2 linked regions of the Gemmatimonas sp. genome follow. The protein of the gene in region 1 interacts with the protein of each later gene in a pairwise test. Links are inferred from orthologs where the notes say so. Each region holds a gene or a part of one and is shown on either strand. Other genes may lie near its edges.

Evidence for each region.
Region 2: the proteins of uvrB (region 1) and uvrA interact in binary tests that used the Escherichia coli proteins (3 or more experiments, as listed by UniProt). The link is inferred for Gemmatimonas sp. from one-to-one orthologs.

What each region holds. Positions count from the first base shown.
Region 1 is NZ_JANPLK010000043.1:128,989-135,264, reverse strand. What follows is about bases 1-2,987. They hold uvrB (excinuclease ABC subunit UvrB), read left to right. Parts: upstream 1-437; coding sequence 438-2,537; downstream 2,538-2,987. Other genes in these bases: tsaE (tRNA (adenosine(37)-N6)-threonylcarbamoyltransferase complex ATPase subunit type 1 TsaE), read left to right, coding at 2,527-2,987; RMP10_RS11790 (bifunctional (p)ppGpp synthetase/guanosine-3',5'-bis(diphosphate) 3'-pyrophosphohydrolase), read left to right, coding at 1-370. In the rest of the region: more of tsaE, read left to right, coding at 2,988-3,000; RMP10_RS11775 (HD domain-containing phosphohydrolase), read left to right, coding at 3,080-4,561; tRNA (adenosine(37)-N6)-threonylcarbamoyltransferase complex dimerization subunit type 1 TsaB, read left to right, coding at 4,666-5,394; rimI (ribosomal protein S18-alanine N-acetyltransferase), read left to right, coding at 5,391-5,855; ssb (single-stranded DNA-binding protein), read left to right, coding at 5,944-6,276. UniProt on the Escherichia coli protein: The UvrABC repair system catalyzes the recognition and processing of DNA lesions. A damage recognition complex composed of 2 UvrA and 2 UvrB subunits scans DNA for abnormalities.
Region 2 is NZ_JANPLK010000027.1:15,200-21,950, reverse strand. What follows is about bases 985-4,446. They hold uvrA (excinuclease ABC subunit UvrA), read left to right. Parts: upstream 985-1,333; coding sequence 1,334-4,246; downstream 4,247-4,446. Other genes in these bases: RMP10_RS07620 (ABC transporter ATP-binding protein), read right to left, coding at 985-1,189. In the rest of the region: RMP10_RS07625 (hypothetical protein), read right to left, coding at 1-441; more of RMP10_RS07620, read right to left, coding at 434-984; RMP10_RS07610 (PEP-CTERM sorting domain-containing protein), read left to right, coding at 4,507-5,160; sdaAB (L-serine ammonia-lyase, iron-sulfur-dependent subunit beta), read left to right, coding at 5,262-5,930; sdaAA (L-serine ammonia-lyase, iron-sulfur-dependent, subunit alpha), read left to right, coding at 5,930-6,751. UniProt on the Escherichia coli protein: The UvrABC repair system catalyzes the recognition and processing of DNA lesions. UvrA is an ATPase and a DNA-binding protein. A damage recognition complex composed of 2 UvrA and 2 UvrB subunits scans DNA for abnormalities.

The sequences.
Region 1 (6,276 bases):
TTATGTCACGCGTGGTCGCGGCGTGAGCATTCATCGCGGGGATTGCCCGAACCTGTTGCTGCTCGCGCACGAGCCAGAGCGACGGCTCGACATCGATTGGCACGAGATGGCGGGAGAGCGTTTCATTGTACGCCTTGCGATGGAAGGCACCGATCGTCGCGGCCTGTATGCCGACGTGGCGGCGGCTGTAAGTGCTACCGGCACGGACATCAAGAGTCTGGAACTGAAGACGATCGATGGCCGGGTCACGGGCTCGGCGATGGTCGAGGTCGAGAACCTCGCGCATTTGGAGCGCATCATGAAGGCCGCGCGTCGCGTGAAGGGCATCGCGGCGGTGTCCCGACGCGAAAAGATCACGGCCGAGGAGTAGGCGGCGGGCTCGGCCGCAGGGCGCGCGCCGCTACCCGAAGAAAAGCCGATCCCGCTATATTGCGACTATGTCAGCCCCGTTTCGACTCCAGAGCCCCTTCGCCCCTGCCGGTGATCAGCCGCGTGCGATCATCGAACTATCCGAGGGGCTAACGCGCGGCGACCGCTTCCAGACGCTGCTCGGCGTCACCGGGTCTGGCAAGACGATGACGATGGCAAACGTCATCGCGCAATGGGGGAGGCCGACGCTCGTCCTGTCGCATAACAAGACGCTGGCGGCGCAGCTGTACGGAGAGCTCAAGTCGTTCTTCCCCACGAACGCAGTCGAGTACTTCATCTCGTACTACGACTACTATCAGCCGGAGGCGTACGTCCCCTCGAGCGATACGTTCATCGAGAAGGATGCGAGCATCAACGAGGATATCGATCGACTCCGCCTGCGGGCCACATCCTCGTTGATGGAACGCGATGACGTCGTCATCGTGTCGACGGTGTCGGCCATCTACGGCCTCGGCGATCCGGTGTCGTATCGCGAGCGCATGGTGGCGCTGTCCCGTGGACAGCAGATCGCGCGCGACGACATTCTGCGGGCACTGGTCGGCATTCAGTATCTGCGAAACGATGTCGCGTTCGATCGCGGGACGTTTCGCGTGCGTGGCGACACGGTGGAGATCTATCCGGCGTACGAGGAGCAGGCAGTGCGCCTCGAGCTGTGGGGTGATGAGATCGAGCGCATCTCCAAGATCGACCCGCTCACCGGCGAAACGATTTCGACGCTCGAGCGGATGGCGATCTACCCGGCCAAACACTTCATCACGAACCGACCCACGATCGAGCGGGCGAGTATCGCCATTCGCGAGGAGCTCGCCGAGCGCTTGGCCGAGCTACGCACGCAGGGCAAGTTGCTGGAAGCGCAGCGGCTCGATCAGCGCACGAACTTCGATCTCGAAATGCTGGCGGAAATCGGTACCTGCGCCGGCATCGAGAACTACTCGAGGCACATCAGCGGGCGCGCGGCCGGCGAACGACCAGCCTGCCTGCTCGATTACTTCCCCGACGACTACCTCGTTGTGGTCGACGAGTCGCACGTGTCGCTGCCACAGATTCGCGGGATGTACAACGGCGATCGCGCGCGCAAGCTCACGTTGGTTGACTACGGATTTCGGCTACCCAGTGCGCTCGACAATCGACCGCTGGTCTTCGACGAGTTCATCCAGCTGGTACCGCGGCTCGTGAATGTCTCGGCGACGCCTGGGGAATTAGAGCTGCAACTCTCGGAAGGCGTGGTCGTCGAGCAAGTCATCCGCCCCACGGGCCTCCTGGACCCAGTCCTGGAAATTCGTCCGGTGAAGGGGCAGGTGGACGATCTGCTTCACGAGATTCGCATTCGCGAGCGCAAGGGCGAGCGGGTGCTGGTCACCACGCTCACGAAGCGGATGTCGGAAGATCTTACCGATTATCTGCAGCAGGTGGGTGTTCGGGTGCGATACATGCACTCCGATATCGACGCCATCGAGCGCATGGAAATCGTGCGTGGGTTGCGCCTCGGTGAATTCGATGTGTTGATTGGCATCAACCTGCTCCGCGAAGGGCTCGACATGCCCGAGGTATCGCTGGTGGCGATTCTTGACGCCGACCAGGAAGGCTTCCTGCGCAGCGATCGGTCGTTGATCCAGACGATCGGACGCGCGGCACGCCATTTGAACGGTATGGCGATCCTGTATGCCGACCGCATCACCGGGTCGATGCAGCGTGCCATCGACGAAACCGATCGCCGTCGGACGATTCAGCGTGAGCACAACGAGAAGAACGGGATCACCCCGCACGGCGTCCTGAAGAGCATCGATGATGTCCGGTTGATTACGCGGGTCGCCGATGCGCGCGCGCCGCACGAGGAGGCCACTCCGACCACCAAGCGATTGGGTGCCGAGAGCGCACCGCGGTCGCGTGAGGATTTGCAGACGCTCGTGGGGGAGCTGGAAGTCGCCATGCGCGAAGCGGCGATCGCCCTCGATTTCGAGGCAGCAGCTCGACTGCGCGACCAGCTCTTCGAAGTCCGCACCGCGCTCGGAGAGAAGCCGGAACAGGCGCGCGGCAACACGGCCGCTCCCAAGCGCCCCCCCGGTAGCGCACCGATGCGGCGCGCCGGAGGCAAGCGTGGCCGCTGACTCGCTCGGGTACTTGCTGGGGCGAGGCGCTCCGCGGGCCCCGGATCGGGATTCGCTGGAGGCGTGGGGGCGGGCACTCGGGGCGGTACTTCCGCGTCCGGTCGTAATCACGCTCGAGGGTGACCTCGGAGCGGGAAAGACCACACTGGTGCGGGCGATTTGCGTCGGGATCGGCGTCTCCGCCATCGAGGCGGTGACGAGTCCGACATTCTCGATCATCCAGCAGTATGACGCGCCTCGAGGCCCGGTGATCCACGCCGATCTGTATCGCTTGCGGTCGGACGCGGAACTGGAGATGCTGGGGTGGGATGAGGTGGTCGAGAGCGCGCCGGTCCTGCTGGTGGAGTGGCCTGATCGCGCCGTGAATACGTTGCCGCGTGACAGGATTCACGTGGTGCTCGGTCATGATCCGGAAAACGCGAATCGACGGTTACTCCGCATTCACGCGCCGACGATGCGCTGAATCTGCCGGTATGTCGGGATCGGGGTCGCGCCGGTGACCGTCCGGCGGACGTCGTCGTCATGGAATGGTGGAGCACCGCATGTCGGTCGGTGTCTCCCGCATCCCTCGCATCATCGCCATGCCCGTCGCCGGCCTACGCGTCTCGTACATTCGTCTGGCCGAAGTGATCTCGGCGTTGACATATGCGCTCGATCTCACCGAGGGACAGCGACCAGGTCACACGCTCCGGACGGCGCTGATCGCGATGCGGCTCGGTCGGGAGTTGCATCTTGATGACGAGACGATGGGAGCGCTGTACTACGCGGCGCTCTTGAAGGATTCCGGGTGTTCCAGCAACGCCGCACGCATGTCGGCGCTGTTCGGCAGCGACGATCAGGACGTGAAGCGCGACATGCGTCTGGTCGATTGGCACGATCGCTGGAGGCTCGCGATGCGTACCGCGAAGAACTGCGGCGTCGGTCGGAATCCGCTCGCCCGCGTGTCGCACTTCTTGCGTATCGCGCGCACGCCGTCGATGACGCGTGAAATCATCCAAACGCGATGCGAACGCGGCGCGCAGATCGCGCTCGTACTCGGATTCCCGGGGGCCACGAGCGAGGCGATCGCCCATGTCGACGAGCACTGGTGTGGCCTTGGTCATCCGGTCGGACTGGCGGGTGACGAGATCCCGTTGCTGTCGCGCATCTTGTTGATTGCGCAGACGCTCGAGGCGTATTGGAGTGAGAACGGTATCGATGCCGCGATCGACATGACTCGTCAGCGGCGAGGCCGTTGGTTCGATCCGCGACTCGTCGATCTCGTCGCTCCGTGGAAGCGCGATCGTACCTGGTGGGCTGTGCTCGCCGATAGCGCGAACCTCGAACAGGCGGTACTGACGCTCGAGCCGGGTGGTATTCCACTGCACGCCACCGACGAACGGCTCGACAGCATCGCGTATGCCTTTGCCGCGGTGATCGACGCCAAGACGCCGTACACCGCTCGGCATTCAACGAACGTCGCGCGCTATGCGGTGGGAATCGCCATGTCGATGGGGGCCGACGCCGACATGTGCCGTGATACCCTCCGTGCCGGCCTGTTGCACGATATCGGCAAACTAGGCGTCTCGAATCGAATTCTCGACAAGCCGGCCAAGCTCACCGACGAAGAGTTCGGGGAGATCCGGAAGCATCCGCGATGGACATGGGAGATCCTCGAGCGCGTCAGCGCGTTCAACGGATTCGCCCAAGAGGCCGCGCAGCATCACGAGCGACTCGACGGCAAGGGGTACCCCTGGAAGCTGGATGCCTCGCAGCTCGGACTGCTGTCGCGTGTACTGGCGGTGGCCGACGTGTATGAGGCGCTCACGGCCGATCGCCCGTATCGCGCCGGGTTGGAGGTGCCGGTCGTACTCGACATCATGCGTCGAGATCGGGGTACCGCCTTCGATAGCCAGGTGTTCGACGCAGCGGCGGCGCTGGCCGAACGCGGCACCTTCGCGGTGCTTGCTGAGGGACGTGAGGACCCGTTCCCCCAACTCCGTCAGGAGCCCGCCAAGTTTACCCGGATTGCCAGCGTGGCGTAGCGATCAGTCCCGGGGGGAACGCTGGCCGCGACGGCGCGTACTCGGCGCCGACTTGACGCGACGGAGGGCTGGGGATCGTTCGGTGGGCGCGCTAGACTCTGTGTATGTCCGCACGCGTGTTCCCTCAAGAGTCATTGGCGTTCCCGTCTGCACGGTTGCTCGTGCTCGAGTCCTCGACGACTGCCGGCTCGGTGGCGCTCATCGCCGATGGAGCGCTTGTCGCGATGCACCCCGTCGCCATGGGTGCCGGGCGTGAGGATCAGCTCTTCCCGGCGGTTCAGGCGCTTCTGAAAGCGGCCGACATGCAACCGCAGCATCTCACGGGCGTCGTCTGCGGAGAAGGCCCGGGAAGCTTCACGTCGTTGCGCATCGCGGCGTCGCTGGCGAAGGGGCTGGCCCACGGAGCGTCGCTGTCGCTGTTCGCCGTGTCATCGCTGCTCCTCGCGGCGGCGGACGCAAGCGACGCGCTGCCGGCCGGCCCCGCGGTGGTACATGGAGATGCTCTGCGAGGCGAGCGTTACGTCCTCGACGTCAGGTTTGACGAAAATCGCCGTGTGCAGGCGCAGTCTGCGCTCCAGCGCATGACACTGGAACAGCTCGACATGCACGTGGCAGGACGTCCTCGCCTAGCCGTGCTCTCGTCGCCCGTGGCGGAGCTCGAGACTCAGGTCGTAACACCGTGGTCAGCGCACCTGTTGCGGGTGGTACCGCACGCGTGGACCCGTGTCGTACCGTTGGAGAGCTGGGAGCCACAGTATGGGCGCCTGGCGGAAGCGCAGGTGAAATGGGAAGCGTCGCACGGTGCGACATTGCCCTCCCTCGGCGTTTCATGACTACGCCACTTCTCGCGATCCGGCCCACCAAGGCCGATGATGTGCCGGCGATGGCGTCGATCGAAGCGCTCGCGTTCAGCGACCCCTGGCCGTCACGGTCGTTTCACGAGCTCTTGGTGCATCCCTTTTCGCGAATGATGACCGCCGTCGATGCGTCGGGTGGAGTCGTTGGATATTGCATCATGCTGCAGGCCGCCGACGAGGCGGAGATCGCCAATATTGCGACGGCCCCTGGGATGCGCCGACGGGGGGTCGGGGCCCGGCTGCTGGACGATGCGATCGCGGCGGGGACTGACGCCGGGGTCGCCGCCATGTTCCTTGAGGTGCGCGAGTCAAACGCAGCCGCTCGCGCGCTCTATTCGTCCCGTGGATTTGCGGCCGTCGGGCGCCGCCGAGGGTACTACCGACACCCCGTCGAGGACGCCCTTGTGCTGCGTCGCGACGCCATGGCGTCCGAATAGCCCCGCGTGCGGCTTTCGGGTTTGGTTTGGTCAGAGGACCCTCCTAGCTTATCCGACACCCATTACCATCGTACTTCGAGGAGGCACCATGAGTCGCAGCCTGAACAAGGCCATTTTGATTGGCAACGTCGGGTCCGATCCCGAAATCCGCACAGTCGGCACTGGAACGCGCGTCGCGCAGTTCTCGCTTGCCACGAGCCGCAACTGGACGGACCAGAGTGGCGCGAAGCAGGAAAAGACGGAGTGGCATCGCTGCGTCGTCTGGAACAGCGCACGCGGCTCGGGTCTGGCCGACGTGGTGGAGAAGTACGTGAAGAAGGGCGAGAAGATCTACGTCGAAGGCGAGATCGAGTACCGTCAGTGGCAGGACAAGGACGGACAGACCCGGTATACCACCGAGATCAAGGTCAAGGAACTGATG
Region 2 (6,751 bases), on another replicon or contig:
GTACGCGGCCACGAGCGGAATCAACAGCAGCGCCACCATCCAGCTCGAGTGGAGCGCCGTTTCCAGCAAGCGCGCGCGATACAACGCCCCGGCGCGAATCGGCGCGGCCGCGAGTTGATCGAGATCACGGGCGAGAAAGAAGTTCGAGAGTGCCGCGATCGTGTTCGACAGCAAGAGAATCGAGCCGAAGGACAACAGAATCATCGACAGCAGCTTCGCGGCCAGCAGTGCGCCGATGTCCTCGGCGCTGCGGAAGTAGCGCAGCAGCTTGAGGGAAATCGCGAACGCGGCCAGCCAGAAGAGCGCGCCCAACGTGGCTACCACCAGCAGGCGGCGAATGTCGCCCTTCTCGTGGCGCCGCATGCGGTGTCGCGCCATCTGCCATTTGGGCGCCAGCAGTTGCCACGCCGTGGTCCTGGGCAGCGCGGCCGCCTCAGGCATCCAGCACCTCCATCAGCTCGCGCGCCACATGATCGCCGGTGAGGCGCAGAAAGATGTCTTCGAGCGCGTCGTCATCGCCCGACGTTCGCCGCAGCTCGTCCATCGTGCCGCACGCCACCAGGTCGCCACGCTGCATGATCCCGATGCGATCACACATTCCCTCGGCGATTTCCAGGGTGTGGGTGGACATCATGACCGTGTGTCCACGGCGGGTGTATTCGCGAAACAGGTCCTTCAGAATCTTGGATGATTTCGGGTCGAGTCCGACCATCGGTTCGTCCACGACGATCACGGCCGGTCGGTGCACGAACGCGCTGGCGATGATCAGCTTCTGACGCATGCCGTGGCTGTAGCTCTCCACCAGCTCGTCACGCCACGCCTCGAGGTCGAACAGCGCCAGCAACTCCTGGCCGCGCTTCTCGACGTCCGGGCCTTGCTCGCCGTACAGGCCCGCGCTGAATCGCAGGAACTCGATGCCGGTGAGCTTTTCGTAGATGAACGGCCGGTCGGGAATGAATCCCAGCGCCTTTTTCGCCGACAGCGGGTCGACCCGCAAGTCGTGTCCGGCGATCCGGACCGAGCCGGCCGTCGGCTGCAGGATGCCGGCGATCATGCGCATGGTGGTCGTCTTGCCCGCGCCGTTCGGTCCCAGAAACCCGAACAGCTCGCCGGAAGGCACCACCAAATCCAGGGAGCGCACGGCCGTGAACGACCCGTAGCGCTTGCAGAGCGAACTGATCTCGATCATGCCCGCAGGACGACCAAGCGGCACCCCGACGCAACTTCTTCGCGCCAATGCGCGTTCCGGACCGGGGGAGCGTTTCGGCACTGGCCCTGATTCGCACGCGGCCGGGGTTGTCTTGCCCGTGCGGTCCCCGCACCTTCAACGACTATGCCCGAACCGGTCCGTCCGTCCGATGCCCTCGTGGTGCGTGGTGCCCGCGAGCACAATCTCCGCAACATCAGCGTCACGATCCCACGCGACAAGTTGACGGTCGTGACCGGCCTGTCCGGCTCGGGGAAGTCGTCGCTTGCCTTCGATACGATCTATGCCGAAGGGCAGCGACGCTACGTCGAGTCACTCTCGGCATACGCGAGGCAGTTCCTGGGGCTGATGGAAAAGCCCGATGTCGACGCCATCGAGGGCCTGTCGCCGGCTATTTCGATCGAGCAGAAATCGGCCGGTCACAACCCGCGTTCAACCGTGGGCACGGTCACCGAAGTGTACGACTATCTGCGCCTGCTCTACGCGCGCACCGGCACGCCGCATTGCCCGAACTGCGGTCGCGCCGTACAGCGGCAGAGCCCGACGCAGATCGCCGAAATGGTGCTGGCTTGGCCCGAAGGCACGCGCCTCGAAATCCGCGCGCCGCTAGTGCAAGAGCGAAAGGGCGAGTTCAAGGATCTCTTCGAAAGTGCGCGCAAGCAGGGCTTCGTGCGCGCGGTCGTGGACGGTGAACTCATCGAGCTCGCTGATCCGCCAAAGCTGAACCGGCGTCTGAATCACTCCGTGTCGGTGGTGGTCGATCGCCTGGTTGTGCGCACCGAAGATCGTGGTCGCATCACCGACTCGGTGGAAACGGCCCTGCGACTGGCCGAAGGTCTCGCCGAAGTCGTGCGCTACGATGGATCGGAGCCGGTCACCGAGATGTTCTCGGAGCGCTACGGCTGCGCCGCCTGCGGCATCTCCATGCCGGAACTCGAGCCGCGTCACTTCTCGTTCAACTCGCCGTTCGGCGCCTGCGAGATGTGCAGCGGGCTCGGCACCACGCGCACGGTGAGCGAAGATCTCATTCTGGGCGATCCGAGCATCTCGATTCTCGAGGGCGTCGTACTCCCCTGGGGAGAGCCCGACGGATACATGCGGAAGGTGATTCTCCCCGGACTTGCCAAGCAGTTGGGCTTCGACCTCAACAAGCCGTGGGGACAGATTCCGGCCAAGGTGCGTCAGCAGCTATTGCACGGTGTCGGTGACGCGCCGCCGCGCGCGCGCAAGGCGGTCAAGAAGGCGGTGAAGGGTGCAGCCGCCAAGACGGCTGCGAAGACCGCGGCGAAGACGGCTGCGGAGAGCACATGGGAAGGCATCGTCGCGCATGTGCAGCGTCGCTATGACGAGAGCAGCTCTGACGGCGTGCGCCTCGATCTCGAGTCATTCATGGTGGCCGGACCGTGCCCGGCCTGCGAAGGCCGACGGCTGCGCCCGCAGTCACTGGCCGTGACGGTGCACGGTCTGAATATCGGACAGGTCGTCGAACGCAGTGTGGTCGATTCGCTGGCGTTCTTCGAAACCGTGCCCGTGCGCAGCGCCGGGCATCCGGGACTCGATCCCGGTATTGCCGGTCCGATTCTCAAGGAAGTCCGCGAGCGGCTGCGCTTTCTGGTGGATGTTGGTCTCGACTATCTCACACTCAATCGCAGCGCCGAGTCGCTGTCGGGCGGAGAAGCACAGCGCATCCGGCTTGCCACGCAGATCGGGTCGCGCCTCGTCGGCGTGCTGTACATCCTCGACGAGCCCAGCATCGGCTTGCATCAGCGCGACAACGGCCGTTTGCTCTCCACCCTCAAGCAGCTGCGCGATCTCGGCAACACGGTCATCGTCGTCGAACACGACGAGGAAACGATCCGTGATGCCGATTACCTGATCGATCTCGGTCCCGGCGCCGGCAAGCACGGCGGCGAAGTGATCGCCGCGGGATCGGTGCAGGACGTGATCGATACACCGGCATCGATCACGGGGCAGTACCTGCGCGGCACGCGCCGCATCGAAGTGCCGCTGCAGCGCCGGCCGCGCGATGTGGCGCGTATGCTCACCGTGCAGGGGGCGCGCGAGCACAACCTGCGCGATGTCACCGCGGAGTTCCCGCTGGGTCTGTTCGTCGCGGTCACCGGCGTGTCCGGGTCGGGCAAGTCCACGCTCGTCACCGATATTCTGCAGCGCACGCTGTCGCGTCACTTCTTCCGGGCGCGCGTGCTGCCGGGTGCACACACGCGCATTACGGGCTTGGAGCATCTCGACAAGATCATCGACATCGACCAAAGCCCGATCGGTCGCACGCCACGTTCGAATCCGGCCACCTATACCGGCATCTTCACGCCGGTGCGTGAACTCTTCGCTGAACTGCCCGAATCAAAAATTCGCGGCTACGGACCCGGTCGCTTCTCGTTCAACGTGAAGGGCGGGCGCTGCGAAAGCTGTCAGGGCGACGGACTGGTGAAGATCGAAATGCACTTCCTCCCCGATGTGTTTGTGCCCTGCGATGTCTGCAAAGGCAAACGCTTCAATCGCGAGACCATGGAAGTGCACTTCCGAGGGCGCAGCATCGCCGAGATTCTCGATCTCACGGTCGAGGAGGCGTGCACGGTGTTCGAAAATCAGCCGCGGATCCTGCAGAAGCTCGAAACACTCCGCGACGTTGGCCTGGGGTACATCCACCTTGGACAGAGCGCGACCACGCTGTCCGGTGGAGAAGCACAGCGCGTGAAGCTGGCCACGGAGCTGTCCAAGCGTGATACCGGACGCACGCTGTACATCCTCGACGAGCCGACTACCGGTCTGCATTTCGAAGACGTGCGCGTGCTGCTGGGTGTGCTGCATAAGCTGGTCGAACGCGGAAACACGGTGTTGGTGATCGAGCACAATCTCGATGTGATCAAGACCGCCGATTGGATCGTCGATCTGGGACCAGAAGGTGGCGTGCGCGGCGGTACGATTGTGGCTCAGGGCACGCCGGAAGAGGTCGCCCGTGTGAAAGAGAGTCACACGGGTCGGTATCTGGCGCCGATGCTGTCAAGCACTGCTGAGTAAGCGCTGGCGGCGTTGCACCAGCAGTCACGAGGCTGCATCGCAGTTTGCGAATAGCTGTACCTGAAACTTCTTGCGAAGAATTGTCGGCGCCGAGTGTGACACGAACGCGTGCGATCACCGTGCGATATGTCACCGAGTCAAGCGGGCAGGACAACGTTTCACGATATGGTGGATGGGGCACGCCTATTGCTCTAGTGTGGTTGACGTCGCGATTACGCACTGCAGTCGAGCAGTCACTTCCAACCGAGAGAGCAATCCAAATGCAACTCACATCCCTCGTTCGTTCATTGCACCGTCTTGCCGCCGCGACGCTGTTTGTCGCCGGTAGCGCGGCGAGCGTGAGCGCGCAGGTCCCCACGGCCGTTGATTTCCTCGGAAACAATAGCATTGTCACGGTGCGCTTTGTTGGCTCCGAGGCCGCAGATCGCAGCACTTTGGCCTACCAGATCGGCGCTATCGGCAGTTTTAGCGCAGGCGGTACGTGGACAGATCTGTTCACCAATAACGGTGCAGGCGCCTCGGCTCCCGGCACGCAGATCCAGATCGGGAACGTCTCCTCAGGGCAAAACGTGTTCTTTCGTTTAACCAACACCACGCAGGGCGTAGGGCCGAACTTTACCAACTACAGGTTCTTCAGCGGCCCCGCATCGCGGAATCCTGACAACGCGCTCCACATGGCTGTTTCGGCCGGCTCCGGCTTGGCAGCATCAGGCGGAGGAACATTCACGACAGCCTTCAGCTTCGAGGACCGCTCGGCTACCATCGTGCCGATCGCAGACTTCGACTACAACGACCTGCGCTTTGAGATCGCGAACGTATCCACGGTCGTCCCGGAGCCCAGCACGTACATCCTCATGGCGTCGGGCCTTGCCGGTCTCGGCATGATGGCACGCCGTCGTCGCAACAACGCGTAATCGCGCGCTGTAAGACGCACGGCAAAAAAGCAGGCGTCCGGCGAGTATCGCCGGGCGCCTGCTTTCTGTTGTACGGCACCGACGGCAAGTACATTCCACAGATGGTCTCTCTCCTCGATATCATCGGTCCTGTCATGGTCGGGCCGAGCAGTTCACACACGGCCGGTGCCTGCCGCCTGGGGCTGCTCGCCCGGTGTCTGGTTGGCGGCACGCCCGAAAAGGCGCACATCGAATTGCACGGGTCTTTCGCCCGAACCGGCGAAGGGCACGGCACCGACAAGGCGATCGTGGGCGGCCTCATGGGCTTTCGCCCCGACGACGAACGCTTGCGTACGGCGCTCGACATCATGGAGCGCGAAGGACTCGCCTATGCATTCGAGAAAACGTCGCTCGGTGATGACGCGCACCCCAACACCGTGCGCATCACGCTCGACCGCGGCGACCGCACGGCGCAGATGGTCGGCGCTTCACTTGGCGCCGGACGCATCATGGTCACCGAGATCGATGGCTATCCGGTAGAGATTCCCGGCAACCTGCACACTATCGTCCTCGTGGCCGAGGATGTGAAAGGATCTGTGGCCCGTATCGCCGGCATTCTCGCCGACGCGAACTGCAACATTGCCACGCTCAAGCTCTCGAGAAAAGAGCGCGGCGGGGATGCCTTCATGGTGATCGAGGTCGACGAGCAGCCCGATGAGTCGGTGCGTGATGCCATCCGTGCGCTAGGCTGGGTCAAGTGGGCGTTCCGTCTCGACAAGGTGAGTGCCTGATGTATCGAGCACTGGCTGATGCCATTCGTGACGCAGAGGCGCGCGGGGTCACGCTCTCGCAGGTCGCCCTCGAGGCGGAAGCGAAAGATCAAGGGCGCACGGTGGAGAGCATCCGCGATGCGCTGCGGCGCGCGCTGGTGGTGATGCGCGAAGCGGTCGACCGCGGCATGATCGGTGATCTCAAGTCGTCCTCGGGGCTGGTCGGTGGTGATGCCGCCAAGCTGCGCACCGGTCCCGATGGTCCCCTGGCCAACACCCCGTTCCGCGACGTGCTCGCGCGCGCCATTGCGGTGCAGGAAGTGAACGCCGCGATGGGTGTGATTGTCGCGGCACCCACTGCCGGTGGTGCCGGTGTTCTGCCGGCGGTGCTCACCGGCATCGCGAAGGCGCGTGGCATCGACGACGAACGCGTCATCGATGCGCTGGCGACCGCCGGACTGATCGGCGCCGTCGTGGCCGAACGCGCCTCGCTGTCCGGCGCCGAAGGTGGTTGTCAGGCCGAGACGGGTGCTGCGGCGGGCATGGCTGCAGGAGCAGCCGTGGAGATGCTGGGTGGTTCGCCGCGACAGGTCGGACACGCCACCGCCCTCGCGCAGCAGGGCACGCTTGGTTTGGTATGTGACCCGCTCGGCGGACTCGTGGAACTGCCGTGCGTGTTCCGCAACGCGACGGGTGCGGCGATTGCGATGGCGGCCATCGAAATGGCCATGGCTGGCATCGAGTTCGCCATTCCGGCTGACGAAGTCATTGACACGATGGGCGAAATCGGCGCGAACATGGATGTGCGCTACCGCGAAACCGCCGGCGGCGGACTCGCCGCG